Linked DNA regions of Verminephrobacter eiseniae EF01-2. The protein of the gene in region 1 binds, or shares a complex with, the protein of each later gene. Links are inferred from orthologs where the notes say so. Each region holds a gene or a part of one and is shown in the gene's direction. Other genes may lie near its edges. The genes, in order: mrdA and rodA.

Evidence for each region.
Region 2: the proteins of mrdA (region 1) and rodA are in contact, whole or in part, in a crystal structure (PDB 6PL5), measured with the Thermus thermophilus proteins. The link is inferred for Verminephrobacter eiseniae EF01-2 from one-to-one orthologs. Residues at the interface, in WP_223903432.1 of Thermus thermophilus: Arg4, Ile5, His6, Leu8, Ala9, Phe12, Ala15, Leu16, Leu19, Gly20, Arg22, Ala23, Trp24, Leu26, Gln27, Val28, Tyr31, Tyr34, Leu36, Leu43, Thr45, Asp47, Lys156, Gln157, Gly158, Ser160, Val184, Leu201, Glu202; in WP_223903423.1 of Thermus thermophilus: Phe161, Val165, Phe168, Val169, Leu172, Pro198, Tyr199, Glu202, Tyr211, Arg212, Asp213, Gln220, Val221, Gln223, Ser224, Ile226, Ala227, Ile228, Gly229, Ser230, Gly266, Phe267, Val270, Leu274, Tyr277, Gly278, Leu281, Phe285, Leu289, Arg297.

The regions. Positions count from the first base shown.
Region 1 is NC_008786.1:1,786,886-1,801,898, reverse strand. Bases 7,935-10,928 are described here. They hold mrdA (penicillin-binding protein 2), read left to right. Parts: upstream 7,935-8,452; coding sequence 8,453-10,405; downstream 10,406-10,928. Other genes in these bases: VEIS_RS07820 (DMT family transporter), read right to left, coding at 10,415-10,928; mreD (rod shape-determining protein MreD), read left to right, coding at 7,935-8,428. Also shown: Asp-tRNA(Asn)/Glu-tRNA(Gln) amidotransferase subunit GatB, read right to left, coding at 1-505; VEIS_RS07865 (P-loop ATPase, Sll1717 family), read right to left, coding at 502-2,022; VEIS_RS07860 (KGGVGR-motif variant AAA ATPase), read right to left, coding at 2,025-3,422; VEIS_RS28415 (hypothetical protein), read right to left, coding at 3,419-3,823; Asp-tRNA(Asn)/Glu-tRNA(Gln) amidotransferase subunit GatA, read right to left, coding at 3,832-5,334; Asp-tRNA(Asn)/Glu-tRNA(Gln) amidotransferase subunit GatC, read right to left, coding at 5,350-5,649; VEIS_RS07840 (rod shape-determining protein), read left to right, coding at 5,880-6,923; rod shape-determining protein MreC, read left to right, coding at 6,946-7,881; more of mreD, read left to right, coding at 7,910-7,934; more of VEIS_RS07820, read right to left, coding at 10,929-11,308; VEIS_RS07815 (DcaP family trimeric outer membrane transporter), read right to left, coding at 11,369-12,670; VEIS_RS07810 (amino acid ABC transporter ATP-binding protein), read right to left, coding at 12,735-13,478; VEIS_RS07805 (amino acid ABC transporter permease), read right to left, coding at 13,475-14,257; VEIS_RS07800 (substrate-binding periplasmic protein), read right to left, coding at 14,279-15,013. UniProt on the Escherichia coli protein: Catalyzes cross-linking of the peptidoglycan cell wall. Responsible for the determination of the rod shape of the cell. Is probably required for lateral peptidoglycan synthesis and maintenance of the correct diameter during lateral and centripetal growth.
Region 2 is NC_008786.1:2,479,037-2,493,979, reverse strand. The notes cover bases 6,554-9,477. They hold rodA (rod shape-determining protein RodA), read left to right. Parts: upstream 6,554-7,365; coding sequence 7,366-8,589; downstream 8,590-9,477. Other genes in these bases: tldD (metalloprotease TldD), read left to right, coding at 8,586-9,477; VEIS_RS10715 (acyltransferase family protein), read right to left, coding at 6,554-7,094. In the rest of the region: aroE (shikimate dehydrogenase), read right to left, coding at 1-12; VEIS_RS10735 (TonB family protein), read right to left, coding at 22-885; VEIS_RS10730 (ribonuclease catalytic domain-containing protein), read right to left, coding at 895-3,003; VEIS_RS10725 (Wzy polymerase domain-containing protein), read left to right, coding at 3,128-4,876; VEIS_RS10720 (acyltransferase family protein), read right to left, coding at 4,955-6,064; more of VEIS_RS10715, read right to left, coding at 6,015-6,553; more of tldD, read left to right, coding at 9,478-10,076; VEIS_RS10700 (3-deoxy-7-phosphoheptulonate synthase), read left to right, coding at 10,285-11,400; VEIS_RS10695 (GntR family transcriptional regulator), read right to left, coding at 11,678-12,352; VEIS_RS10690 (SDR family NAD(P)-dependent oxidoreductase), read left to right, coding at 12,528-13,301; VEIS_RS10685 (TRAP transporter small permease subunit), read left to right, coding at 13,408-13,971; VEIS_RS10680 (TRAP transporter large permease), read left to right, coding at 13,981-14,943. UniProt on the Escherichia coli protein: Peptidoglycan polymerase that is essential for cell wall elongation. Also required for the maintenance of the rod cell shape. Functions probably in conjunction with the penicillin-binding protein 2 (mrdA).

The DNA.
Region 1 (15,013 bases):
ACGAGCGCATGTCGGGCTCGGTCACGATCTCCAGCAACGGCGTGCCGGCGCGGTTCAGGTCTATGCCGGACTGGCCGAAGAAGTCCTCGTGCAGCGACTTGCCCGCGTCCTCTTCGAGATGGGCGCGCACCAGGCGCACGGATTTTTTTTCATTGCCGAGAAAAAATTCGACCACACCGCCCTGCACCACCGGAAGCTCGAACTGGCTGATCTGATAGCCCTTGGGCAGGTCGGGGTAGAAGTAGTTCTTGCGCGCAAAAACGCTGACCGGCGCAATCCGCGCGCCCAGTGCCAGTCCCAACCGGATCGCACAGACGACGGCCTGGTGGTTCATCACCGGCAGCGTGCCGGGCAGCGCCAGGTCGACCGCGCAAGCCTGGGTGTTGGGCGCAGCGCCAAAGGCCGTCGAAGCGCGGGAAAAAATCTTGGACCGGGTGCAGAGTTGGGCATGGGTCTCAAAGCCGATGACGACTTCGTAGCCCTGTACCAGGGGGGTGGTGTTCATGGTTTTTGCGTGGAAATGCCGCCGTGACGGCCAATCTTGTAGGCCAGCCGATAGATGTCTGGCAACTCCACGCGTTCGCCCCCATCCTTCTGCCGTGATTTGACAATGCCGATCTGCTCCAGTGTTGCCCGCAACTGTTCCACTTTTTCTGGATTTGATGCGCCATTTCGCCATGGAACGAGTGCCTTATCCCGCAGGTTCTCAATCATCTGCAAAACGCTGGCATTATCCTTTAGCCAGAGTTCTTCCAGGTCACGTTTGCTGATGGGTACGGTTTTCTGTTGATCCTTGATGCATTGCAAGGCCGGATCGATCCATTGGTACTCCTCACGCAACTCCGCGACACGCGCCGTGCTGGCCCCGCGCACGCCGTCCTTGATGGCTTCATGATGAATGACATGCGGCCTCTCGGCATATTGCCTGGATGCCGAATTCAGCGCTGCACGCAAAGCGGTCAAAAAAGTCCTGGGTGCGACCCTGCCAAGACCGTCGCTCAGGTGGTTGTAGATGTAGGGGTAGCTGTGTCCCTTGGTCGCGGACTTTCCCATGTAACGGCCAACGAGTGCGCGCCATAGCTCCTCCTGCACCTTGGGCTCATCGGCGGCATTACATTGGAAGCGCCCATTGATGTCTTGCCATGAATGCCCGACGATGTCTTTGAATCGATCTCTGAACAGGGATGAGTGCTGCGCGATCCGATAAAAGGCCAAGCCGTACAGATCCGATTGAGTCCATTGCAAAGTCACTTTGTTGTTGAGCAGCTTGGAGCCATCCACCACTGATGCTCCTGCCTGTGCCAAAATATCTTCGCGGATAAAAGCCTTCAAGCGCAATCCCTTGGCGAACCTGAGGTCAAGCATGACACGCAGAAGTCCTGCTGTCATTTTGGACACGTCCGATAGTTCGTTGGATGCGCGATCCAGCGCATCAAAAATCACCAGTGCTTTTTCATTGGCTGAAATAAAGCGCTCATCCAGAAAATCCAGTGCGCGCGCAATCCGGCCGGGATTTTTTCCTGCCCAAGCGATGGGCGCTTGCCAAAGATCATGTGCATCCGTCGACCGAGGCATACCCAGCGATGGATCAGGCTCGAAAAGCAAAAGGATGGCTACGCTCCAAATCGTCTCTGGCGTAACATCGGGCAAACCAAGCAATTGAGCCAGTTCGTTGGGATTGGGGAAATTTTTTTTTGCGGTTTTGGCGTCAAGCGCAATGGTGCGACTGGCCTTGATACTCCTCAGCGCCGATTGAAGGTCGATTTCCAAAGGGTGGCGGCCAAGCGCGCGAAGCAAATCAGGATTGGCGAAGACGCCCGTCCAGAAGGATTTGCCCGCCCCCCGCATACCTTCGACAACCATGCGATCAGGGTTCAACGCCTGTTGATGGGACATGGGAACATAGACATCGTTCCAACTGTTGGTAGAGCCATCGGTCGGAATTTTCTCAAGCGCATCGAGCAACTCCGCGCGCAAGTCGATTCGTTGCTGAACGTTCAATGTGGGTGTTTCAGCGGCCATCCTCATCGCACCTCTAAAAGCGCCTTGGCGCAGTCCAGGAAATCGGCAAAAGCGGCTTGGTTGAGTGGGTCCGTCAATTGAACTGGTTCGATCAGAGGGTTGAACGCGCGCATGGCCTCCACCCACTGTATGCGCAAAGCCGCATGAGGGGCATCGGTATCGCCAGGGGCTGGTGCGAATGCGTCCCGATTTTCGCCAGAATCTTCGTCATAGATCTCGCAGAAGCAGTCATAGGCGTTTTGCTGCAAGATTTCAGAATAGCCAACGTAGGGCCCGTGCTCTTGCGGGGTGAGAGCGGACACCAGACGCAAGCTGCGGCGCAACTCCCACGGCGCGTCATCTGCCTTTGAAGTTTCGAACAAAACGGGATTGCGTCGCAGATGCTTGAACAGCAGGCGGTAGGAATCCCAGGTTTGATGGGTATCGATGGCGAACAAGAATGATATGTCCGCTTGCAATTGTGTGATTGCGGCGGCTGCCGTATCGTCGATTCCTGCCCGACAGTCAAAAAGCGTGATGTCGGCCTCGTGCTGCATTTCTGTTGTCAACAGAAAATCGTTGAGTCGCTGTGCATACGCTTTGCCGCCCTGGCTTTGTCTGTAAATGCGTGCCAGTTTGGCGACATAGGCTTGGGTTTGCTTGCCGTAAGCTGGCGCTACCAATATCTGGCCCGGCAACGCGAGTCGTGCGTTGAGCGGACACGGTGCGACCACATGTTCCAGCGCCATACGCTCCAGTGATGTACGGTCGGCACCAAGGGCCTGCGCGGTCAGCCAGTCGATGACGCCGTATGCAGTTTGCCCGTCGCCACTGGGCAACAAACTGGACGAAAGACCGGGTGATTCAAAATCACTATCAACCACCAGCACGCGCTTGCCACGTTGCGCGCAGGCAATGGCCAGCATGGTGAGCGCAGAACTGCGGCCCACCCCGCCCTTGACGCTGAAAAATATGCAGCGTTTCGTTGCGCCGGTTTCGATGTGTTCAGGACGCGTCAGCCAATCCCGGTCCTTGTCTTGACGTTCGAGCAGCAATAACGTCAAGACTTTCCCTGCTGCATCTTTCTCATTGAAGAGTTGCAAGAGGGATCGATCAGTCCAATAGGACGCCGCATCCGACAATTCATCCCGGCACAGTGTCCAAGGTGACAGGGCAAGAGAGCCGACCGTCTTTTTCAATTCATCCATGAGCAAAGCACATGGAGAACGCTCCAGTTCGTCCCTGCTGCATGGCAGCAGCAGCACGAGCTGTCCGTACCAATTGCGAACGAGAATGAGCGCCTCACCGGCCAACAGGACTCCCAGATGCCTGCTTTGCGGGTTTTGCCTGAGCACGCCAACCAAATTGCGTTCCACGGACTCCCAATCCAGCAACCCCTGCAACCTCTGCATCGAACTCATGCCAGTCCTCCCAAGCAGTTGGTCATCAGCCGATAGGCGTCATGGGCACCAGTACACTCTTGCGTGGTCTTGGCGGTCGTGAACCTGTCCTGTGGGGTGTAACGCTGGTTCACGTTCCAGTGGGCGAACTGCGGTTCGAGTGCCACAATCTTCTCGGCCAGCGCTGCATTGCCTGCCATGGCTGGAGAGACATTCTTTAATTCTGAAAAAAGCCCTGGAATATGTCCATTGCGTCCGCCAAAGTGCGCAGTGTGGGTGAGGTATTTGGCGATGGCCTTCAGTGAGCATTCGGCCGACAAACCAAACAGATGGCTTGCGTTTGCCAACCGCTGAGGAGTGTGGGTGAATAGCAATTGCGCGTCGTCCAGATGGCGTTTTGCCGCGTCCCGGAAATCATCCATGGCTGGCCTCAGGCCGCGCCCGGTTGGCGCAAGTGGAAATCGGTGGCTTGCTGCAGGCGGTGGGCCGCGTTGAGCAGGCCGGCTTCGCCGAAGTAGTTGCCGATCAGTTGCAGGCCCACCGGCATGCCGGCTGCGCCAAAGCCGGCGGGCAGGCTCATGCAGGGCAGTCCGGCCAGCGATGCGGGCAGCGTGAAAATGTCGGCCAGATAGTTGGCCAGCGGGTCGTTGCCATGCTCGCCCAGTTTCCAGGCCACGCTGGGGGCCACCGGGCCGGCGATCAGATCGCAATGCCTGAAGGCGTTCTGGAAGTCGTCGACGATCATGCGGCGGATCTTTTGCGCTTGCAGGTAGTAGGCGTCGTAATAGCCATGCGAGAGCACATAGGTGCCGATCATGATGCGGCGCTTGACCTCGGCGCCAAAGCCTTCGGCGCGGGTCTTGCAGTACATGTCGGCCAGGTCGGTGTAGTCCCGGGCGCGGTGGCCGAACTTCACACCGTCGAAGCGGCTCAGGTTCGAGGAGGCTTCGGCCGGGGCAATGATGTAGTACACCGGAATCGATAGCTCGGTGCGCGGCAGGCTGATGGGCACCAGTCTGGCGCCGAGCTTTTCGTATTCGCCGAGCGCGGCATCGACGGCGGCGCGCACGTCGGCGGCCAGGCCCGCGCCAAAGAACTCGGCCGGCAGGCCGATGCGCAGGCCGGCGATCGGCTCGTTCAGCGCGCGGCTGAAGTCTTCGGCAGGCCGGTCGAGCGAGGTCGAGTCGCGGTCGGGGTCCGGGCCGCACATGGCCGACAGCAGCAGCGCGCAGTCCTGGGCCGAGCGTGCCATCGGGCCGGCCTGGTCGAGGCTGGAGGCAAAGGCGATCATGCCGTAGCGCGATGCGCGGCCGTAGGTGGGCTTGATGCCGGTGATGCCGCAAAACGATGCCGGCTGGCGGATCGAACCGCCGGTGTCGGTGCCCGTCGCGGCCGGCGCCAGGCGCGCGGCCACGGCCACGGCGCTGCCGCCGGAGGAGCCGCCGGGAATGCGGCTGCGGTCCCAGGGGTTGCGCACCGGGGCCGGGCCGGGGTGGCCCCAGGGGGCCACGGCAGAATTTTCATTGGATGAGCCCATCGCGAACTCGTCGCAGTTGAGCTTGCCCAGCGTCACGGCGCCGGCCTGCGCGAGTTGGCGCACGACGGTGGCGTCGAACGGCGACTGGTAGCCGGCCAGCATCTTCGAGCCGGCGCTGCTGGGCAGGCCGCGCGTGACGAAGATGTCTTTGTGCGCCAATGGCACCCCTTCCAGCGGGGCGGCGCTGCCGGCGGCGATGCGCGCGTCGGCCGCCCGGGCCTGGGCCAGCGTCAGTTCTTCGTTCAGCGCCACATAAGCGCCCAGGTCGTGGCGGGCCTTGGCGCGGGCCAGAAAATGCCGGGCGACCTCGACGGCGCAGACGCGGCGCTGGCGCAGCGCCGTGGCCAGTTCGGCAACGCCCAGGTCATGCAGGGCGGCGGTGTGGATGGTGTTCATGCGCGCCTTGCCTGATCATTCGATCACTTTGGGAACGAGGTACAGCCCGCCCTCGACCGCCGGCGCGCTTTGCTGGTTGGCCTGGCGCTGGTCGGGCTCGCTGACCAAGTCGGCGCGCAGCCGCAGCGCCTGGCTCTCGATCGCGGCCACCGGGTGCGCCAACGGCGTCAGGCCCGAGGTGTCCACTGCGCGCATTTTTTCCACGATGGCAAAAAAGCCGTTGAGCTGGGTCAGCATGCCAGCGCTTTCGGCGGGCGTGAGCGCCAGCCGCGCCAGCCGGGCGATGCGCTCTATGTCCTGGGGGATCAGTGCCATAACGAAAAGAATCGGAAAAAAAAGTGGAAAACGAAGCCGCCGCAGCGGTGGCGCCGGCCCGGGCCGCAGCGAGTGATGCACAGGCGATGGGGTATTATCCCGGCTTTGCTGCAATACCCTCCCGCCGACCGCTGCCGCCTGCCGGTCATTGCGCGAAAACGATTCATTTGACCCCCGTCAACCCGGCGATGGCAGGCCGACGAGCAAGCCATGCCCGAGAGGATTCCTGAATGTTCGGAGCTTTCCGTCGGTATTTCTCTACTGATCTTGCGATTGACCTTGGCACTGCCAATACCCTGATCTTCGCCCGCGACAAAGGCATTGTGCTCGATGAACCTTCGGTGGTCGCGATCCGCCACGAGGGCGGCCCCCATGGCAAGAAGGTGATACAGGCCGTGGGCCGCGAGGCCAAGGCGATGCTGGGCAAGGTGCCCGGCAATATCGAGGCCATCCGGCCGATGAAGGACGGCGTGATCGCCGACTTCATCATCACCGAGCAGATGATCAAGCAGTTCATCAAGATGGTGCACCCGCGCACGCTGTTCGCCCCCAGCCCGCGCATCATCATCTGCGTGCCCTGCGGCTCCACCCAGGTCGAGCGCCGCGCGATCAAGGACGCCGCCGTGGCCGCAGGCGCCACGGCCGTGTACCTGATCGAGGAGCCGATGGCGGCCGGCATCGGCGCCGGCCTGCCGGTATCGGAAGCCTGCGGCTCGATGGTGGTCGACATTGGCGGCGGCACCACCGAGGTGGGCGTGATCTCGCTGGGCGGCATGGTCTACAAGGGCAGCGTCCGCGTGGGCGGCGACAAGTTCGACGAGGCCATCATCGGCTACATCCGGCGCAACTACGGCATGTTGATCGGCGAGCCGACGGCCGAACTCATCAAGAAGCGCATCGGCTCGGCATTCCCGGGCTCGGAAGTGCGCGAGATGGAGGTCAAGGGCCGCAACCTCAGCGAAGGCGTGCCGCGCAGCTTCACCATCTCCAGCAACGAGGTGCTCGAAGCGCTGACCGACCCGCTCAACCAGGTCGTCTCGTCGGTGAAGAACGCGCTGGAGCAGACCCCGCCCGAACTCGGCGCCGATATTGCCGAGCGCGGCATGATGCTGACCGGCGGCGGCGCGCTGCTGCGGGACCTGGACCGCCTGCTGGCCGAAGAAACCGGCCTGCCGGTGCTGGTGGCCGAGGAGCCGCTGACCTGCGTGGTGCGCGGCTGCGGTATTGCGCTGGAGCGCATGGACCGGCTGGGCAGCATTTTCATGAGCGAGTGACGGTCTGTGGGCGCTGCGCACCATGCCACAGGGTACTTTGGAGCGCGGCGCTCCCCCCCTCTTCAAACAGGGCCCTTCGGCCCTGTCGCGTTTGGCCTTGTTCAGCGCGCTGGCGCTGTTCCTGATGGTGGCGGATGCGCGCTTCGGGCTGACCGAGCCGTTGCGCCAGGCCGTGGCCGCCGCGCTCTACCCGTTGCAGTGGCTGATGTTCAAGCCGATGGAGTTCGCCAGCCAGGGCAGCGCTTATTTCCGGTCGCTGCAGACGGCGCAGCAAGCGCTCGACGCCGAGCGCAGAAAGATGGCGCTGCTGGGCCAGAGCGCCCAGCAGGCCGCGCAACTGGCACTGGAAAACCGGCGGCTGCGCCAGTTGCTCGCGTTGCGCGCGCGCCTGCAAATTCCGGCGCTGGCCGCCGAGGTGCTCCACGACACGGCCGACCTCCATACGCGCCGCGTGGTGATCGACCGGGGGCGGATCGACGGCGTGCAGACCGGGGCGGCGGTGATCGACCAGGCCGGTGTGCTCGGGCAGGTCACGCGCGTTTTTGCGCTCGACAGTGAAGTCACGCTGTTGATCGATCGCGACCAGGCCATTCCGGTGCTGAACATCCGCACCGGTGTGCGCGGTGTGGCCTATGGCGACCCCTACGGCGACCCGGTGACCCGGCGCGGCGCCGGCATGGAACTGCGTTTCATGCCGGCCAACGCCGATGTCCGCGAAGACGACCTGCTGACCACCAGCGGCGTCGATGGCCTGTACCCGCCGGGCCTGCCGGTGGCGCGTGTGGTGCGCGTCGAGCGCGGGGCGGACTCGGCGTTCGCGCGCATCTACTGTCTGCCGCTGGCCCAGGTGCAGGGGTCCGGCCATGTGCTGGTGCTCCAGCGGCTGACCGATCAGCGGCTGTCGCAGCCGGCGCCTGAACGCCCGGAGTCTGCGGACAAACCCGGGGCGCGCCGATGATGGCCGGCACCCTGAAAGAAGGCCCGCCATGATCATGCCGCGCGGTGAACCTTTGCTGCTGCCGGTGAACCCGGTGTTCATCGGCGCCAGTCTGGCGGTGGGCCTGGCGCTGAACATGCTGCCGCTCGGGCGCATCGCCTGGATGCCCGATCTGCTGATGGTGCTGCTGGTCTTTTGGGGCGCGCACCAGCCGCTGCGCATGGGCATGGGGACGGCCTTCGTGCTCGGGCTGTGCATGGATGTGGGCCAGTCGACCCTGCTCGGCCAGCATGCGCTGTCGTACACGGTGCTGTCCTTTGCGGCCGTGGCCATCCACCGCCGCCTGCTGTGGTTTGGCGTGCCTTCGCAGGCGCTGCAGGTCTTGCCGCTGTTCGCGTTGGCCCATGCGCTGGAGCTTTTGCCGCGGCTGGCCAGCGGGGGCATATTTCCGGGGCCTGGCCTGTTGGCGGCCCCGCTGCTGGAAGCGCTGCTCTGGCCCCTGGCCTGCGGGGTGCTGTTGGCCCCGCAGCGCCGCCCGCCCGATAGCGATCAAAACCGTCCTTTGTGAGCATGTCCTGTGTGGGTGATGCCGATGACCGAGCTGCGCGATAGCCAAACCGAGGTTTGGCACTTCCGGCTGCGCGCGCTGGCGGTCGGCGCCCTGGTGCTGGTGGCGTTTTGCCTGGTGCTGGCCCGGCTGGTCTTTTTGCAGGTGCTGCGCCACGAGGATTTGGCCGCCCAGGCCGAAAGCAACCGCACGGCGGTGCTGCCCATCGTGCCCGGTCGCGGGCTGATCCTGGACCGCAATGGCGTGGTGCTGGCCACCAACTACTCGGCCTATACGCTGGAGATCACGCCCGCGCGTGTCGCAGCGCTCGACGAGACCATCGATGAACTGGCCAAGGTGGTGGAGATCCAGGCCCGCGATCGCCGGCGCTTCAAGCGCTTGCTCGAAGAGTCGCGCAATTTCGAGTCGCTGCCGATCCGCACGCGCCTGACGGACCAGGAGGTGGCGCGCTTTGCGGCGCAGCGCTACCGCTTTCCCGGTGTGGATATCCGGGCGCGGCTGTTTCGCAGCTACCCGCTGGGCGATGTGGCCAGCCATGCCATCGGATACATCGGCCGCATCAACCAGAGCGAGAAGGCCCGCATCCAGGATTCGGATGACGAGGCCAACTACCGGGGCACGGAATACATCGGCAAGCTGGGCATAGAGCAGAGCTTCGAGTCTGCGCTGCACGGCGCCACCGGGGTCGAGCGGATGGAGACCTCCGCCGGCGGCCGGGCCGTGCGCAAGCTGGCCAGCCATGCCGCCACGCCCGGCGACACGGTGGTGCTGGCGCTCGACATCCGGCTGCAAAAGATGATCGAGGATCTGTTTGGCGAGCGCCGCGGCGCGCTGGTCGCGCTCGACCCGCGCTCGGGCGAAGTGCTGGCCTTGGTCAGCAAGCCCACCTTCGACCCGAACCTGTTCGTCGAAGGCATCGACGCCGACAACTGGGCCGCGCTCAACGAATCCATCGACAAGCCCTTGCTCAATCGCGCATTGCGCGGCACCTACCCGCCGGGCTCGACGTACAAGCCCTTCATGGCGCTGGCAGCGCTGCAACTGGGCAAGCGCTCGCCGAGCCTGGTGGTGAACGACCCGGGCTCCTACACCTTCGGCGGCCACACCTTCCGCAGCCACGAAGGGGGCCTGGGCGGGGTGGACATGCAGCGCGCGCTACAACTGTCGAGCAACACCTATTTTTATTCGCTGGCCGTGGAGATGGGGGTCGACAACATCCATGACTTCATGCGGCCGCTGGGCTTTGGCCAGGCCACCGGCATCGATCTGCAAGGCGAGGTGCCCGGAACGCTGCCCAGCACCGACTGGAAGCGCAAAACCTACCGGCGCGCCGACATGCAGCGCTGGTTCCCGGGTGAGACCGTGTCGCTGGGCATCGGCCAGGGCTACAACAGCTTTACCATGCTGCAACTGGCCGTGGCGCAGGCCACGCTGGCCAATGGGGGAACGCGCTACCGTCCGCATTTGGCCAAGGCGGTGAAGAATGCGCTCACCGGCGCGGTGACCGAGGTGGCTCAGCCGCCCGGCGCGAACCTGGGCTATCTGCCCCGGAATGTCGACATCGTGCGCAATGCACTGGTCGCCGTGAACAAGGACGGCACGGGTGCGCGCGTCTTCGCCGGCGCCGCCTACACCTCGGCCGGCAAGACCGGCACCGCCCAGGCCGTGAGCCTGGGGCCGAACGTGAAATACAACGCCAAGGCCCTGGCAGAGCATCTGCGCGACCACGCCCTGTTTACCGCCTTTGCCCCGGCCGAAGCCCCGAGCATTGCGCTGGCGCTGATCGTGGAGAACGCCGGCTTTGGCTCCGCCCATGCGGCACCGATCGCGCGCCGGGTGTTCGACTACTGGCTGATGGGAGAGTACCCGAGCGAAGAGGACATCGCGGCCGTGCAAAAGGGGCTGGCCGGGGCGCCGATAGGCAAGCCCCGCAAAGTGGACGAGGTGCCCCTGGTGCGCGCCACGGCGGCGCCTTGATCTGCCGGGTCAGGGCTGCGCCGCCACGGCCCGGGCCGGCGGCGTGATCTGGCTGAAAACCAGCGCCCCGACGATCAGCGCAGCGCCACTGCAACCGGCCCAGCCCAACTGCTCGCCGAGCAAGACCCAGGCCGTCAGCGCTGCGAACACCGGCTCCAGGCCGAACACGATGGCGCTGCGCATCGCGTCGACGCGCTGTTGGCCCCATGCCTGCAGCGTCACGACCAGCACACTGGCCAGCAGGCCCAGGTACGACAGGGCGATCCAGGCATCGGGCGGCAGGCGGGCCACCGACGCGAGCCAGCCCATGCCGCCACCGCGCGCCAGCAACAGCAGCGTGGCCGCCAGCGCGATCACCGTGGCCTGCGCCGCCGCCATGCGGCTGGCCCGCGCAGGCTGCGCCCCGTTCCGGCTTGCGCATTCTTCCAGGGCCAGGATGTAGAGGGCGTAAAACACCGTGCTGGCCAGGGTCAGCGTATCGCCCAGGTTCCAAGGCTCGTTCTCGTGGAACATCAGCGCCATGCCCGCGCAGGCCACGGCGCAGGCAGCCCACAGCCGCCAGCCATAGCGGCGCCCCCACAGCGCCATCGCGATCAGCGGCACCACCAGCACATTCAGCCCGGTGACGAAGGCATTGCGGTTGCTGCTGGTGCGCGCCAGGCCCTCGATCTGCAGCCAGAACGCCAGAAACAGCAGCAGGCCCAGCGCGCAGCCCCAGCGCCGCTCATGGCGCAACATGCCCCGCCACAGCGGGGCCAGCACCGCCAGTGCAATGGCGAACCGCAACCAGATGATCTGCAGCGCATCGAGCCACTGCGACAGCAGTTTCATCGCGGGAAAGGTGGTGCCCCAGACCACGGTCACCAACAACAGGGCCAGCAGGCCAAAACGTTCCGGGCGCATAAAGAAAAACCAGGCTGGCCGGTTACCCGGTCAGCCTGATCGAGCGGGAAAGACAAAGGGTCAGTTGAACAGGTAACGGGCCTGCAGGTTCAGCCGCAGCAAGTCGCCCTTGGAGCCATCGAACGTGGTGCGGCGGCCCCCGAGCAGTTCACTGCCCAGTTCCACGTTCTTGATCGGCAGGTAGTACATGCCGACATGCCATTGCAGCAACTGCCGGTTGCCTTGGGCGCCATAGGTGTTGACGTAAGCATCGCCGAGCCGCTGGCGCGAGCGCACCACGCCCAACGACGCCATGCCGCGCAGTTTGTCGCTGAACACGTTGCCCAGGCCGAGCAAAAAGCCCTGCGAGCGGTCCATGCGCAGGGTTTTGCCGTCGAGCACCGGGTAGTTGGCGCCCGTCAGGTAGTTGGCATCCGCATCACCGTCGACGAGCGAGTACTGCGCCATCAGCGTGCTGGTGCTGCCGATCTTCACGCCGGCGCCCAAGCCCAGGCCCAGGCCGCGCTTGCTGACGCCATCGATGTGCTGCTCGTGCGACAGCAGGCGGATGTTGGTGCTGCCCCAGTCGAAGGCCTTGTCGACCCGGGCAACGAAGTTCGGGAATTTGATGCCGTCGTTCAGACCCTCCAGCGCGAACTGGAATTTGGCCACTGCGGGAACGTTGTAGGTGTAGCGCACCTGCATCATCCGTCCGCCCGGGAAGCCGGGCGGGCCGTTGAAGTCCACGGTTTCCGGCGAATTGTCCGCATCCACGAAGGTCGACCAGGTCTGGCCGACCAGCCAGCCGGCGTACTCGCCATAGGCATGGCGCAGGCGCAGGCGGTTGCGCAGGCAGGTGGAATCGGCGTCGCAGTAAGCGTAGAAGTCGGCCTCGACCTTGGTGTTGAAGGTGCCGTTCGAGGTCGGTGTCGAGGTTTCCAGGCCCAGGCGCGAAGTCTGTGCGGTCAGCGCCATCTTGCCACTGCGGGACGCGCCCAGCGGCTGCTCCATCACATTCGAGAAGATATCGCCGGGCGCCGTGCCCTTGAAGTCCTTGACCAGGTTGGCCTCGGCCTGGCCATAGATGCGGATCGAGGTCTCGCTGTCGGGCAAGCGGAAACTGCCCGGGATGTCGCCCAGCACCACGGCATCTTTTTGCCGCAGTTCCACGGCGTCGATGCGCTCGCTCCAGGCCGATGCCGATGCCGCCGGGGCAGACGATGGCGCCGGCTGCCGGGCCTTGATCTGGTCGAGTTCGGCACGCAGCGCCTTGAGCTCATTGCGCAGCGCCTCAAAGTCCTGGGCCGACTGCGCCTGCGCCGCCAAGGGCAGGCCGCACAGGCCGGTGGCCAGCAGGGAGAGCAAGAGAGGGTTGGGTTTCATGGTTACTCCGGTCAGAGGTTGGTGGTGGAAATCTTCAGAACATACGACTTTAGACCATGCGACTTTAGGCCATGCGACCGATGAAGGCGCGGATGCGGTCGTTGGCCGGGTGGTTGAAAAACTCATCGGGGGGTGCGTCGTGGGCAATGCAGCCTTGGTCGAAGAACAGGACGCGGTCGGCCACCTCACGGGCAAAGCCCATTTCATGGGTCACCACGACCATGGTCATGCCGCCATGCGCCAGTTCGCGCATCACGTCGAGCACCTCCTGCACCATTTCGGGGTCGAGTGCCGAGGTGGGCTCGTCAAACAGCATCACCTTGGGCTGCATGGCCAGCGCCCGGGCGATCGCCACCCGCTGCTGCTGGCCGCCCGAGAGCTGCCACGGGTATTTGTGCGCATGCTCGTGCATGCCCACGCGGCGCAGCAGGGCGATGGCCTGCTCGTTGGCCGCGCGGCGCGGGGTGCGGCGGATGCGGCGCGGCGCCAATGTCACGTTGTCCAGCACGCACATGTGGCCGAACAGGTTGAACTGCTGGAACACCATGCCGACCTCGCTGCGCTGCTTTTGCAGCGTGGGCAGGTCGTCGCCCACCTCCACCCCGTCGATGGTGATGCGCCCGCTGTCGTGCGGCTCCAGGCGGTTGATGGCGCGCAGCAGCGTGCTCTTGCCGGAGCCCGAGGCGCCGATGATCACGGTGACCTCGCCGGTGTTGAACACGGTCGACACCGCGCGCAGCACCTGGTGGGCGCCAAACGATTTGCAGACGCGCTCGGCGACGATGAACGGCATCGGCTGCCCGGTCATGGGTTGCGCCCTTCGACATCGAAGCGGTACTCGACGCTGTTCGAGATCTGGGTCAGCAAGGTGGTCAGCAGCAGGTAGGTGACGGCCACGGTCGACAGCGTGGCAACCGACTGGAAGGTGACCGATTGGATGCGATAGCCCACATTGGTCAGTTCCACCACGCCGATCGCATAGGCCAGCGATGAATCCTTGAGCAGCGCGACGAAGTTGTTGACCAGCGGCGGCAGCGCGATTCTGAACGCCTGCGGAAAAACCACATCGGCGATGACATGCAGCCGGCCCAGGCCGAGCGCCTTGGCGGCTTCGGTCTGACCGCGTGGCACGGCCAGCAGGCCGGCCCGGACGGCTTCGGCGTTGTAGGCGCCCACGTTCAGGCCGAGCGCCAAGACGGCAGCGGCAAAGTCCGGCAGATTCAGGCCGGGCACCAAAATGGGCAGCGCAAAGTAGACAAACAGAATCTGCACCAGCAGCGGCGTGCCACGGATGACCCAGATGTAAAACCCCGCCACCCAGCGCAACACCATCCAGCGCGAGGTGCGCGCCAGGGCGGTGCCGGTGCCCAGCACCAAGCCCAGGCTGCCGCTGACCAGCGTAAGCCACAAGGTGATGCGGGCGCCGGCAGAAAAAGCCTGGGCGTTGGAACCTATCGGCTCGGGCAGGAAGGACAGCAGTTGGCCCAGCAACACCAGCGTCAGCACCATCAGCACGACAGCCAGCACCAGCGTGACGTTGCTACGCCGCTGGCGGCTCCAGCACCGGGGCCAAAAGGCGATGCGCATGGGCACGCTGGTCGCGGCAGATCAGTGGCAGCGGATGTCTTCGTGGAAGTACTTTTTGGACACGGCGGCGTAGCTGCCATCGGCCATCACTTCGGCCAGGGCCTTGTTCCAGGCAGCGGCGAGCGAGCCATTGCCCTTGGACACGGCAGCGGCGATTTGTTCGATGAACAGCATGTCGCCGAGCTGAAAGCCCGCGCCGGGGTTCTTCTCGGCCACGGCCTTGGCGACGAAACGGTCGGTCACCCAGGCATCGACGCGGCGCGAGTTCAGCGCGCTGCGCGCATCGTTGTCGGTGGGGAAGTTCTTGACTTCCTTGATGGCCGCGACCTTCTGCACATTCTCCAGATAGCTGGTGCCCGTCTGTACCGCAACCACCTTGCCCGCCAGGTCCTTGGCGCTCTTGATGGCCGGGTCCAGCGCGATGATCATGCCGCCCGAGCAATAGTGGGGCGCGGTGAAAGTGACAGCCTTGGCGCGTTCTTCGGAAATGCCATGGGAGGCGATCACCAAGTCCCAGCGGCCCTGGCGCAGGCCGGTGAGCAGCGCATCGAAGCCCAGCGCCTTCCACTCGATGGTCAGCCCCATCTTCTTGACCACCAACTCGGCCACGTCCATCTCGAAACCGGTCAGCGTGCTGCCATTGAAGAAATTGAACGGCGCGAACTGGCCCTCGGTCGCGATCACGATCTTGCCGTCTTGCCGGATCTCGTCCAATGTCCGGGCCAAGGCGGCGGAGGTGGCACAAAGCGTGAGCGC
Region 2 (14,943 bases), 690 kb from region 1 along the record:
GGTTTGGCGCATGGTGCCGCACTATCTGGCGCTGGTTTCCAGCGTCTGCTCACGGGTGAATTTGAAGCGCGCCACCATCGCGATCTGATCGGCCTTTTTGCGCATCTGCGCGTCAAAGGCGCCAAACGGGCCGGCGGCGCGCGCAATGGCCTGGGCGCGGCGGTCGAGCGTGGCGTTGCCCGAGCCTTGCACGACTTCGGTGGCCAGCACCTGGCCGTCGTAGTTGACGGTGACGATCATCGTCAACTCGCCATACAGCTTGTGGCCACCCTGCTCGGGGAAGTTCTCGGTGCCCTTGTCTTCTACCTTGCGGCGCAGCGCGTCGTAGTACACGGCGTAGACTTCTTCGCGGGTGGCGGGGCTGATGTAGCGCTTTTTCGGGCGGGCGTTTTCTTCGTTGATGCGCTTTTCGATCTCGGCCAGCAGTTTGACGAACTGCTGGCGCTTGGCCGGCTCGTCGACCGGCGCGCCGGCCTGTTCGTCGCTCTGGCGTGGATCGGTGGCGGGCAGGCTTGCCAACTGCTGGCGCAACTGGGCCAGCAGTTGCGCCTGTTGCTGCTGCAGCGCGTCCACCTTGCGCTGCGTTTGCTCGAAATCGTCGCCGACGGCCGTCAGCGCCGAATAGGGCAACGGGCTGCTGGCCCGGCCCTGGTCGGCAGCGCCGCCGCCGGCCAATGCGGTCTGCGCAATCGCCTGGGCCTTGTCGGGGCGTTCGTTGGACTTGGCGTTGACCAGGATGACTTCCAGCGGCAGGTCCTGGAACATGCGGCTGACGCCCTCGGGGTCGATGAAGCGCACCGAGAGCAGCGCCGCATGCACGGTCACCGAGATACCGAGCGCCAGTTGCAATGTGCTGCAGGTGCGAAGGAAGGCGGGTAGTTTCACGGGGGCTGATTATCGGTCTTCCCGGCCGCTGGCGGATGGGCCGGGGTCGGGTCCGGGGTCGATATCAGGCTCGTCGACCTGCACCGCAATTGCGATCGGGCCGGCGACGGGGGTCTCGTCCTGCGCGTCCTCGGCCTCTGCCAGCGGGCCGTCATCGCTGCGCTGCGCCGGGTCGTCCAGGCGTTCGAGGACGGTGCCATGGAGGTCCAGCGTGATCTCGTCGATCGCACCAAGCCGAACCTTCAAGCGCGCGCCGCGCGGCAGTTGCTGCGCGCCCAGCACCGGAAAGACCAGCGGGAGCTCGTCCGCCCGCACCAGCGGGCTGCCGCCCTGGCCTTCCTTGATCACCGTGGCATTGATTTCGGCGATGCCGTTTTGCGCCAGGTATTTCAGCGTCCAGAAGCGCTCCATGCTGGCCTGGTGGCCGTTGTAGGCGCTGTAGGCGGCGTCGAAGCGGGTAATGATGGACAGCAACTCGACATCCCTGGGCTTGAAGGGTGCGGCCAGCGCGGCCATTTTGCCGTTGCGCGCGCAGGCAATGATCTGCCACTGGTTGACCAGATCGGTGTAGCGGCGCAGCGGCGAGGTGGCCCAGGAATACGCAGCGACCCCGATGCCCGCATGGGGCAGCGCCTTGGTGCCCATGCGCACCTTCACGCCGGGCGCCATGCTGGCCTGGCTGCGGTAGATGCCGGGCACGCCCAGTTCGGCCATCCAGCGGCCCCAACTGCTGTTGGCCACGATCATGGCCTCGGCCACGATCAGATCGAGCGGCGCTGCGCGCTGGCGCACGCTGATTTGCACCTGCTCGTTGCCGCCAGGCTCGGCGCCTCGTTTGCCGAGCAGGCGAAACAGGTAGTCCGGCCGGTTGAAGTTCTCGGGCTTGCCGCGCACCAGTTCGCGGCGGGCCTTCATGTGCTTCGCCAGACGGTATAAAAATGATAGCTCCGCACGCAGACCGGACACGCACTGCGGGGTCTGTGGGTGCTGAAAGCCGGGGTCGGTCAGCCAGGCCTCGGTGACCACGGTGTCGAGTTGGTCGTGGCGCAGGTTGGCCGCTATGTGCACGCGGTCGAGCCGGGTCTCGGAGTCTTTGAATTCCAGCGTCGCCTCGTCGATGCCGATGTACAGCGACACGGCCGGGCTGGCCCGGCCGGCGTCCAGCGTGCAGGCTTGCACCACCTCGTCGGGCAGCATGGTGATCTTGTGGCCCGGCATGTACACCGTGGACAGGCGTGCGCGGCCGATCTGGTCGATCGCACTGCCCGGCGCGATGGCCAGGCCCGGCGCGGCAATGTGGATGCCCAGCACCACGCTGCCCGTGCCCAGGCCCTGCAGCGACAGCGCGTCGTCGATCTCGGTGGTCTGCGAGTCGTCGATCGAGTAGGCCTGCGCGGACGACAGCGGCAGCGCGTCGGTCATGGCCGCCATGGCCGGCACCGCCGCAAAGCCCGTGCCCTTGGGGAAATGCTCGAACAGGAAGCGCTTGTAGTGGAACTGGTAGGCCGAGTCGATCGCGCCGGCCTTTTGCAGCAAATCCAGCGGCGCGCGGTGCGTGGCGCAACTGGCCTGGACCACGGCCTTGTACTCGGGCGCGTTCTTGTCCGGCTTGAACAAAATTTTGTACAACTGCTCGCGGATCTCTGGCGGGCATTCGGCCCGGCCCAGGGCGGCGGCCCAGTCGCCGATCTGTTGCTGCACCGCCTTTTTCTTCTCGATCGCCGCCAGGGCCTGGCGCAGGATGTCGGCGGTGGCCTTTCTGAAGCGGCCCTTGCCGGCGCGGCGGAAATAATGCGGCGCGTCGTACAGGCACAGCAACGCGCCGGCCTGCTGGGCCAGCGTGGCCTTGGCCGAGAAATAGTCGCGCGCCAGGTCGGCAAAGCCGAATTCGTCGTCGGGGGCGAATTCCCACGCCAGGTCCAACTCGATCGATTCGGCCACCGCCCGGGCCTGGGCCAGCAGTTCGGCCGGGGCCGGTTGCTCGAATTGCAACAAGATGCTGGCGGCCTTGACCTTGACCCGCTTGCCCGAATCGAGCTCGACATGGGCCGAGCCCCCGGCTTCGGACAGGATGCGGCCGGCCATGAACTTGCCGGCTTCTTCAAACAATGCGTGCATGGCGCGGATTGTCCCATGGCAAGCGGACGCGCACGGATATCATCCGCAGCGCCTCTTGGCCGCCTTGGGCCGCCTTGCCCCTGCACGCCCCCGCACGCCACTGCACGCCCATTTCTGCGCCGACATGCCCTTTGCCGCCATTGCCACACCGCCGCGATTGCCGGGATTGCTGACCGTGCTGGCCGTGGCGTCGCCGTTCCTGTTTTGTTTCACGCAGGATCCGATGAGCAACTTCTGGCCGCTGCTCTTTTCCTGGGGCTGTGCCGCGCTGCTGGTTTTGCAGGCCCTAGTGTCGCGTCACCGATCATCTGTCGATCTGCGCTGGCCATCGAAGCGCATCGCGGCGTTGCATCGCTTGCCAATACAGCTCGGTATGGGCAAGCGATGCGCCTTGCGCTGCGCTCCGATGGCTGCGCGCAGCCTACGACATCTGATCGGTGACGCGACACTAGCGCGCCGGCCTGCCGTGGCCACACCCGAAGCCAGGCCCGAGGCCGGATCTGCCTGGGCCATCGTTGCCGCCGGACCGCTGGCGACCGGCTTGCTGTGCGCCGCGCTGCTGGCGAGCGTCATCGGGCTGCTGCAATACTTCCTGGGGGACACCCATATCCCCGGCTTGCAGCCATCGACGCCCGGGCAGGCCATCGGCAACCTGCGCCAGCGCAACCAGCAGGCCTCCCTGATCAGCATGGGCCTGTGGGCCTTGCTATGGCTATTGGAGCACCGGTTCCCGGCGCCGATGGCATGCCGCCGGGTGGCACGGTGGGGGTGCCATGGGTTTGGCGTCGCCGCGCTGGCGCTGCTGGCTGCGGCCAGCGCGGCCACCGCGTCCCGCACCGGGGGGCTGCAGTGGCTGCTCGTGCTGGGCGCATGCGCGCTATGGCCCGGGGCGCAGGGCTGCCGGGGCTTGGCCCGGGGCTGGGCGCCGCTGGCGCTGGCGTCGTATGTCCTGGCCGCATGGGCCATGCCGGTTGTGCTGCTGGCTTGCTGCGGGGCAGTCACCGAAGGGCTGTTCACGCGCCTGATTGCCGCGCCAACCGGTTGCAACAGCCGCAGCGTGCTGTGGTCCAACATGCTCCACCTGATCGCGCAAAAGCCCTGGACCGGATGGGGCTGGGGCGAACTGGACTACGCCCACTACGTCACCCTGTTCCCGGGAGAACGCTTTTGTGCGCTGCTGGACAACGCCCACAACCTGCCCCTGCACCTGGCCGTGGAACTGGGGCTGCCTGCCGCCTTGCTGCTGTGCGGCCTGGTGCTGGCCTGGGTGCTGCGCAGCCGGCCCTGGCGCGAACGCGATCCGGCCCGGCAGTTGGCCTGGGGCCTGCTGGCCATCATCGGCGTGCACAGCATGCTGGAATTTCCGCTGTGGTACGGGCCGTTCCAACTGGCCACCCTGCTGGCCGTAATGCTGCTGTGCCCGTGGCCGCTGCCCCGCCGGGCCTGCGCCTCGGCCCTGCGGCCCGGTGCCGCCCTGATCACGGCGGCCGCCGTGGCGCTGGGCGCCTATATGGGCCGGGACTATTACCGCATCAGCCAGCTCTACATGCCGCTGGCCGAGCGCGATCCGGCGCTGCGCCACGACACCGTCCGCAAGGTCGGTGCCACGCCGTTCTTTACCAACCAGGTCGATTTTGCGCTGCTGACGACCCTTACACCGACACGGCAGAACGCGGGGCAGGTGTTTGCGGTCGCCAATAAACTGCTGCACTTCTCGCCCGAACCGCGCGTGATCCGGCCGCTGATCGAAAGCGCGATGCTGCTGGGCCTCGACGATGAGGCGGCCTTTCACATGCAGCGCTACCAGGCCGCTTTTCCGGCAGATTTTGCGCGCTGGCAGGCGCCCGCTCGGCGCGTTACGGCGCCGCGCTGAAAGCGCTCTGGCCAGTGCAAGATGCGCAGCGATGCATGCCCCCACGGGTGCATGGGAAAGGAGGCGGGCGGTTTTGCTTCAAGCATATCCTTGCCGGCGATATGGCTTCAACCGGATCGCCGGGTGCTCCAGCATGTGCCAAGACAGGTATGCCAACAACAAAGTCACGGCATAAGACATGGAAAACAGCAGCGCATAGCTTGTCGCTGCTCCGATGGCAAACACCATTGCCTGCTGAATCGGGAATGCGTACAAATACAGGCCATAGGAAAAATCGCCATATTTGCCAAAACTCCTCAGGCATGGCGTGCTGCTGCTGCCGAACAGCACCACGGCATACGGCAAGAATATCCAGACCGCCAGGCCGGTCAGTCCGATGGCATGGTATACGATGGCCAATGAGGACACGAGCGCCAGGACCAGTTTCTTGTGCGGCATCCAGTGCATCCTGCCGGCCGACAGGCATACTCCGTAGCAAAAATACAGACCGAATTCGACATACGAAAAAATCTCTTTGGTCAGGATGTGCAGATTGAATGCCAGCGCTATCACGGCGATATGCAATACGACGAACAGGCCGCCGAACCGCGTCATTCCGAGGCTGCCGATGATTACCAGGAAAACATACCAGAACACTTCGATAGGGATGGTCCACAGCGAGCCATTGACAGTCACCGGGTACGGATTTTTTTCAAAAACACCCGGCAAGCCATAAACAATTTTCAGCCACAGGATTTTGAAGTATCGGAGAAAACCCGGATCCGTGTAATACGCTTGCGCATCCATGCTGCTGACCATGGGGCCAATCACCAGCGCGGCAAATATCGTCACCGCCGCCAGTCCGGGCCAGATCCTCAAGAACCTCTTGATGGCAAATCTGAAAACGTTCGGGTCCCTGCGCCAGCTTTCGGCAGTCAAATAGCCGCTGATCGAAAAGAATATATAGACGCCCAATTTCCCGGAACTTCCCACGAAACTCAATTCAACCTCCCCTCGGCCCGCAAGCACCGATTGGTGGCTGATGAAAACCAGGAAGGCGGCCAGCCATCTCAGGAAGTCGAAGTTGTTGCCTTGGTCATTTTTCATTGCGTTGGACATGAATGCCTTGTCTACCCGATCTGCGCCATTTGCCACGGGCTCATGCATGAGCCGCACCATGCCGGCGCCTCCAGCCGGATACTTTTTCATGAATGGTTTTCTCCACGAAGACATGCCAGAGATACGACAAGGCAATGATCGCGGGAATGGTGGCCATCGTGTATGCCGCAAGCAGCGCCTCGGTTTCAAGGGACAGTGCCTCGGTGCCAATGTATCTTGCGCGAATACTGCCAAACACATCCAGCAGGAATGGATGAATCAAATACAGGCTGAAGGAGGCATCGCCAATGGCCACGAGAATGCGCGGCGCCTTGACCGCCAGGGCATTGAGCAACAAAAACACCAGCAATGCCGACAGGCCAAAAATGCCGAAAGTTGCGGCCCTCAGGATTTCGACCCTGTCATGCAACGGCGACATGGTTCCGACGGTGTATGCCAGAACTCCGGTCACAAAGCACAGGAATGCCCCCAATCCTGCCGACCGGGGGCTGATCTTTTTTTCATCAAAGACCATCGCGACAAACACACCAAACAAAAACTCTACGCCCATGCCGGTCAGCGGATAGCGCAGTGGCTGCATGCCGGCAACCACGGTGTCGTATCTTTCTTTCACATAGAAAACATTCCATGCCAACAGCACGAGCATGATCGCTATATAATAGCCTTCCGCATTCCTGAAAAACCGCAAACCCAGCACCACCCAGGCATAGAACCATAGCTCCAAAGCCAGCGACCATGCGGTCGGCATCATGTTGTCCGTCATGACGGGCGACAACAGGAAAAGGTTTTGCAGCACCAGCGACAGCATCAGTGGCTGTTTGCCGGTCAGCCAACCCGGAATCAGGTACAGCAACAAAAAAGCCGGCCAGTATCCGCCGAAAATCCTGATCAGACGGTTCGCGGTAAAATCAGCCACAGACCCCGCCCTTGCGGCCGAGTGGTAAATCACGAAACCGCTCAGCACAAAGAAGATATCGACGCCGCAAAAGAAGAAATCAAACATGCCGGCATGCTGCCTGAGCCAACTGCTGGTCTCGATATGGGGACGGGCGTGAAACAGCAGAACCATTATCGATGCAACCGCCCGCAATACCTGAAGCCAGGAGTTTTTCGTATTCATTGCGATCCTTCCAAATCGGCTGCGCCGCATCGATTCATTATTGTTTGCAATTCATTGCCGGGAATGGCCTGAAACCCCTGCCCTGGGCGTAGCATAGCGGCCCGGCGGCGCCCCTTGGCCGATGAGGGCCATGCAGACGCCCACGCTGCGGGCGGCCCATGCGGGCGGGATGTGCAGAAACTGGGGCCGCCGGGGCCTGGAGCGCCGGCGCCACCGGACGGGTGACAGCATGACAGCATGGCAGCGTGGCAATCGCCGGATAATCGGGCATATGGCCGTCGTTCTCGAAAAACCCACGCTGTCCCGGCGTTTGCAGCCTTTGCTGCGCGGGATGGACCTGCCGCTGGTGCTGCTGGTGTCTCTGCTGGCCTGCGCCGGCTTGCTGGCCATGTATTCCTCGGGCCACGACCACGGCACGCGCTTTGCAGACCATGGGCGCAACATGCTGATCGCCGGCGCCATCTTGTTCGTCGTGGCCCAGGTGCCGCCGCAAAAGATCATGGCCTGTTCCGTGCCGCTGTATGTGCTGGGCGTGCTGCTGCTGGTGGCGGTGGCGCTGTTCGGCATCACCAAGAAGGGGGCGCAGCGCTGGATCGATCTGGGCATCGTGATACAGCCGAGCGAGATTTTGAAGATCGCCACGCCGCTGATGCTGGCCTGGTGGTTCCAAAAGCGCGAGGGCAGCCTGCATCCGCTGGATTTTGCCGCAGCGGGGCTGCTGCTGGCGCTTCCGGTCGGGCTGGTGATGAAGCAGCCCGATCTCGGTACCGCGCTGCTGGTGCTGGCAGCGGGTCTGTCGGTGATCTTTTTTGCCGGCCTGTCGTGGAAGCTGATCCTGCCGCCGGTGCTGCTGGGCGGGGCGGGCATTTTGGCCCTGGTGCTGCTGGCCGACCCGTTGTGCGCCGATGGCGCGCGCTGGGTGCTGCTGCACGACTACCAGCAGCAGCGCATCTGCACGCTGCTGGACCCGACCCGCGACCCGCTGGGCAAGGGGTTCCACATCATCCAGGGCATGATCGCGATCGGCTCCGGCGGCATCTGGGGCAAGGGGTTCATGGCGGGCACGCAGACGCACCTGGAGTTCATCCCCGAGCGCACCACCGACTTCATCTTTGCCGCTTTCTCCGAGGAGTTCGGGCTGGCGGGCAACCTGTTCCTGATCGCCTGCTTCGTGCTGCTGGTCTGGCGCGGTCTGGCCATTGCCGCCGGCGCTGCCAGCCTGTTCGGGCGCCTGATGGCGGCGGCGGTGGCCATGATCTTCTTTACCTACGCTTTCGTGAACATGGGCATGGTCAGCGGCATTTTGCCGGTGGTCGGGGTGCCGCTGCCGTTCATCAGCTATGGCGGCACGGCCATGGTCACCCTCGGGCTGGCGCTGGGCATTTTGATGTCGGTGGCGCGGGCGCAAAAGCCCGGGCCGCAGACCCCGCGTCCGGCGCTGCCCGAAGGCGACGGGCGGGGGCCCCGGTCGGCGGCATCTAGAATGCCGCCATGACTTTGCGCCCCACCACTGCCCTTGCTGCGCCCCGGCGTGCGGCCACCAGCGAGCGCATCGATGTCGCCCGCGCCCTGCTGCTGACCCCTTTCGGGCTTGACGAGGGCCATCTGGCCCGCGCGCTGGCCGAGATCCGCAGCCACCGGGTCGATGACGCAGACCTGTATTTCCAGTACACGCGCAGCGAGGGCTGGAGCCTGGAAGAGGGCATCGTCAAGACCGGCTCTTTCAGCATCGACCAGGGGGTGGGGGTGCGCGCGGTCAGCGGCGAGAGGACGGCGTTTGCCTATTCCGACGACATCAGCGCCGCCTCGCTGCTCGACGCGGCCCGCACCGTGCGCTCGATCTCGTCGCAGGCGCAGGCAGGCAGATTGCGCGTTGCCAGCAAAAAGATAGCTGCCGGGCGCAGCCTCTATCCGGGCCTGGACCCGATCGCCTCGCTGGACAGCAGCGCCAAGGTGGCCCTGCTGGAAAAGATCGAACGGCGCGCCCGCGCCAAGGACCGGCGCGTGGTGCAGGTGATGGCGGGTCTGGCCAGCGAGTACGACGTGGTGCTGGTGGCCCGGGCCGATGGCACGCTGGCGGCCGACCTGCGGCCGTTGGTGCGGCTGTCGGTGACGGTGATCGTCGAGCGCCATGGCCGCCGTGAAATGGGCACGGCCGGCGGTGGCGGGCGCTTTGACCTGGCCCGGTTCGACGACGCGCAAATGGACCGCTATGTCGACGAGGCGGTGCATGCGGCCCTGGTGAATCTGCGGTCGCGCGCTGCCCCGGCGGGCGAGATGACCGTGGTGCTCGGCCCCGGCTGGCCTGGCATCTTGCTGCACGAGGCCATCGGACATGGCCTGGAGGGCGACTTCAACCGCAAGGGCGCGAGCGCCTTCAGCGGCCGGATCGGCCAGCGCGTGGCGGCCAAGGGCGTCACGGTGCTGGACGACGGCACCATCGCCGAGCGCCGCGGCTCGCTCAACATCGATGACGAGGGCCATGCCAGCCAGCGCAATGTGCTGATCGAGGACGGCATCCTCAGGGCCTACATCCAGGATTCGCTCAATGCCCGCCTGATGGGCTGCGCGCCCACGGGCAACGGCCGGCGCGAAAGCTATGCCCACATTCCGATGCCGCGCATGACCAACACCTACATGCTCGGCGGCGACAAGGAGCCTGCCGAGATCATCGCCAGCATCAAAAAGGGCTTGTATGCGCGCAACTTCGGCGGCGGGCAGGTCGACATCACCTCGGGCAAGTTCGTGTTCTCGGCCAGCCAAGCCTACTGGGTGGAAAACGGCAAGATCCAGTACCCGGTCAAGGGCGCCACCATCATCGGCAGCGGCCCCGAAGCGCTCAAGAAGGTCACGCTGATCGGCAACGACATGCGCCTCGATAGCGGCGTAGGCACCTGCGGCAAGGCCGGCCAGAGCGTGCCCGTGGGCGTGGGGCAGCCCACGCTGCGCATCGAGGGCCTGACGGTGGGCGGAACCGCATGACGCCGCGCGGCTGTGCTACATTGGCGGCCATGCAAGTGCTCCGCGCGTTTTATTTCCGGTTCTTTATCTCGCTTCCCGGCGGATGACGAGCGCGTGCACAGCCGATAGCAGGCTCCCCGCAGCAACCGCCGACGCTCCCAAAGCCCGGCGGTTTTTTTCATCCCGCCCGTTTTCCACCCACCACCAGCCACTCCACGAGGATGCAAGCATGACGGCCCACACCACCCCTGCCAGCGATGCCTGGTACCGCAGCGTCGAGAAAACCAGCCAAACCGACGACGAACGTATCAAGGACATCACCGTGTTGCCCCCTCCAGAGCATCTGATCCGCTTTTTCCCGATCCGTGGCACGCCGGTCGAGACGCTGATCACCCAGACCCGCAAGAACATCCACCAGATCATGACCGGCAAGGACGATCGCCTGCTGATGGTGATCGGCCCCTGCTCGATCCACGACCCGGCGGCCGCCGTCGAGTACGCGCGCCGCCTGATGGCCGCCCGCACCCGCTACGCCGGCACCCTGGAAATCGTGATGCGCGTGTACTTCGAGAAGCCGCGCACCACGGTCGGCTGGAAAGGGCTGATCAACGACCCCTACCTGGACGAGAGCTACCGCATCGACGAGGGGCTGCGCATCGCGCGCCAACTGCTGATCGAAATCAACCGCCTGGGCATGCCCGCCGGCAGCGAGTTTCTCGACGTGATCTCGCCCCAGTACATCGGCGACCTGATCAGTTGGGGCGCCATCGGTGCCCGCACCACCGAAAGCCAGGTGCACCGCGAGCTGGCCTCGGGCATTTCGGCGCCGATAGGCTTCAAGAACGGCACCGACGGCAACATCCGCATCGCCACCGACGCCATACAGTCGGCCAGCCGGGGCCATCACTTCCTGTCGGTGCACAAAAATGGCCAGGTCGCCGTCGTCAACACCAAGGGCAACAAGGATTGCCACGTCATCCTGCGCGGCGGCAAAACGCCCAACTACGACGCCGCCAGCGTCGCCGCCGCCTGCCAAGACCTGCAAGCGGCCAAACTGCCCGCGCTGCTGATGGTCGATTGCAGCCATGCCAACAGTTGCAAGCAGCACGAAAAGCAGCTCGACGTGGCCCGCGATGTCGCGGCGCAACTGGCCGCCGGCTCGCGCAGCATCTTCGGCCTGATGATCGAAAGCCATCTGCACGCAGGCGCCCAGAAGTTCACGCCCGGCAAGGACCAGCCCGGCGCGCTCGAATACGGCAAGAGCATCACCGATCCCTGCCTGGGCTGGGACGATTCGCTGCAAGCGCTGGCAGAGTTGTCCGCCGCCGTGCAGGCGCGCAGGTAAGGCGCCAGCCCCGGATCGCCTGCGGCGCCGGCCCACGGCAACGCCGGCCATGCCGGCCTGTGCCGTGGGGTAGCCGAAACCCGCCCGGCCCTGCCTGCCGCAGATGTTCGAGCAGCCGGGCTGCCGCATCGATGGCGGCCCGCTGGTGCGGCTGCAACCCTTGCTGGCCCCAGCAAGAGGCATCTGCCTGCCACGGATCTTCGACGTCAGCACGCCGGGGTTGTCGTAGAAAATCGCCTGCGTTCCATTGCCGCGACGCCATGGGCCGCCCGTCGTGTCACATATGCCGTGCCATCAGGCGCTCGAAGTTGCCCTTGAGGATCACGCCGGCATAGTACACATGCTCGCGCATCAGTTGCTCGGCGCGTGCGGCATCGCGCTCGTCGATGGCATCGACGATGCGGTGGTGGTCGCCATGCGAGCGCAGGATCACCGGGTGTTCGTCCCACAGCACGATGCGGCCGGACGCATAGGGAATGCGCTGCGCCTGCTCGGCAAAGCGGTCCAGCCAGGGATTGTGCGCGGCCTCGATCAGCGTGTTGTGCAGCGCCACGTTGATCTTTTGGTAGGGCTGGTGATCCTCGGGCTGCAGGCCCCCTTTGGACAGTATGCGGTCGCCATCGGCCAGGCAGTCCCTGAGCCGTTGCAACTGCTGCCCGGACAGCCCGCGCTGCGCCGCGCTGCGACAGGCCAGCCCTTCGAGCACCGCGCGCACCTCGTAGGCGGCCAGGATGTCGGCCAGCGCAAACTCCTTGACCAGATAGCCCCGCTTGGGCTGGTGATCGATCAGCCCTTCGCTGGCCAAGGTGGCCAGCGCCGCGCGCACCGGTGTGCGCGATACCCCCATGGTGAGCGCCAGCGGCACCTCCTCGATGCGTTCGCCGGGCTTCAAACGCCCGTGCAGCAGCCAGTCGCGCAAGGTTTCGGTGAGGTTTTGGGACAGTGTCTGCATGCCGCGTGGTGGGTCTGGTCAAAAGGTCTTCGTCTGCTCAGTGCATTGTCGTTCATGTATACGTGCATGCGATAAAAAGCGCATTCATGGTAAATACCGAGTCGATAAAGCCCATCATGTGTACATGATCGGGTCATCGGTCGATCCAGACCCGTTTCAACTTCCAGGAATCGGCATGACTTTCGCGGCAAGCCCGGCGCGTGTGGCTCTGGTGACAGGCGCAGGCAGGGGCATCGGCGCGGCCTTGTGTATCCATCTGGCCCGCAACGGGTTTCATGTGGTGCCGGCCGACATCGATGCGGCCAACGCCGACAAGGTGGCGGCCAGCCTGGGTGACGGGCACCTGGCGCGCGCCGTCGATGTGGCCGACGAAGCGGCCGTGACGGCACTGTTCGATGATGTCGAGACCCGCATCGGCCCGGTCGGGGTGCTGATCTGCGCAGCCGGCCTGCTGCTCCTGCCCGGTGGCGCGCGGCCGCTGATAGCGGATCTGCAGCTCGATACCTGGGAGCGCAGTTTTGCGGTCAACGCCCGTGGCGCCTTTTTGTGCAGCCGTGAATGGCTGCGGCGGCGCAACGCGCTGCCGGTCGAGCATGGCCGCGCGGTGTTCTTCGGCTCGGTCGCGGCGCAGTTGGGCGGCTACCGCTCCAGCGCGGCCTACATTGCTGCCAAGGCGGCGGTGATGGGTTACGCGAAAGCCTTCGCCCGCGAGGCTGCGCCGCTGGGCATGACCGCGAACGTGATCGCCCCCGGTTTGATCGATACCGAGATGCTGCGCAGCACGGTCACGGGCAGTGGCGCGCTGGCCGTCGCCGCGCAGAGCATCCCGCTGGGGCGCATCGGCACGGTGCAGGATGTGGTCGCAGCGGTCAGCTACCTGCTGTCGCCGGCGGCGGCCTACATCACCGGCAGCGTCATCGATGTCAACGGCGGCTACCGGATGCAATGAGTGGAACGCCCGTCACCCGCCGCCTGGCAGCGCCCGTGCCGCGCCCATTCCATGCGTCCCCTCATGCGTCGTTCCATGCGCCCCCTCATGCGCCGTCTCATGCGCCATGGCCTCTGATCTGAAGCGTTCACTGGAGCACCTTCGCCTTCGGGCGGCCGTGCGGCGCTCCTGCGCCACCCTGGCCGGCTGGCTGGCCCATGGCGCCGGCCTGTCGCTGGTCCTGATGATGCTGCATGTCACGCTGGACGTGCTGCTCAAGTACTTCTTCAAACTGCCGATTCCCGGGACGGCCGAGGTGGTGGCCGCTTATTACATGATCGGCGTCGTCTTCCTACCGCTGGCCTACATCGAGGTGCATGGCCGACCGATCATGGTCGAGTTGTTCTACGACCGCCTGCCGCAGCGCCTGCAAGCACCGCTGGATGTGCTGGGCAGCGCGCTGTCCCTGGGTTTTTATGCGTTTCTTGCCTGGCAAAGCACCAAGATGGCATGCGCCGCGCTGGAAAGCGGCGAGTACATCGATGGCTTATGGCAGGTCGTGGTCTGGCCCAGCCGCTTTCTGATTCCGTCGGGCCTGCTGCTGGCCTGCGCCGCCATGCTGCTGCGCCTTGCGGTTTTGCTCCAGGGCGGTCGCGCCGGGCATGGCGGCGACTGCGCCGAACCCCTCTGATGGCCGCCCATGGAACGCAGCGTCATCGGAGCCATTGGCGTTGGTCTGGCGCTGCTGCTGATTTTTCTGCGTGTGCCGATCGGCGTGGCCATGGGCCTGGTGGGGCTGGGCGGCATCGCCGCGCTCAGTTCCTGGAATGCCGCTTTCGGCATTGCCAAAACCATTCCCTACGAGCTCATCGGCGACTGGAACCTGTCGGCCGTGCCGATGTTTCTTCTGATGGGCTATGTGGCCTCGGCCACCGGCCTGACCCATGGACTGTTCGCCTCGGCGCGCATCTTCCTCGGTCATGTGCCAGGCTCGCTGGCCTCGGCCACCGTGCTGGCCAGCGCCTTTTTCGCATCGGCTTCAGGCTCCAGCGTGGCCACGGCGGCAGCCTTTTCGCGCATCTCCGTGCCCGAGATGCTCAAGGCGAAGTACGACCCGGCGCTGGCCACCGGCTGCGTGGCCTCGGCCGGCACGCTGGGCTCGCTGATCCCGCCTTCGATCCTGATGATCATCTTCGGCATCATGGCCGATGTCTCGATCTCGCGCCTGTTCATGGCCGGCGTCGTGCCCGGCATCCTGTCGGCGCTGGTCTTCATCGGCTGCATCACCATCGGCTGCATGCTCAACCCCCGGCTCGCCCCGCCGGTGCATGCGCTCTACAGCCGCGCGCAGAAGCGGGCGGCGGCGCAGGATGTCTGGCCGCTGCCGCTGCTCATCGTCGGCGTGCTCGGCGGCATCTTCTGCGGCGCGTTCACGGCCACCGAGGCCGGCGCGATCGGCGCCGCCAGCGCCTGCGCCATCGCCGGGTTGCGCCGCTCGCTGAACAAAGACAGCTTGCGCAAGGCCCTCGTCGATACCGCCGAAGGCACTTCGGCGATCTTCATCATCGTCGTCGGGGCGGCCATCTTCTCGCGCTACATGTCCTACAGCCAGTTGCCCACGGCCATGTCGCAGTGGCTGCTGGGCAGCCTCGACAGCCAACTG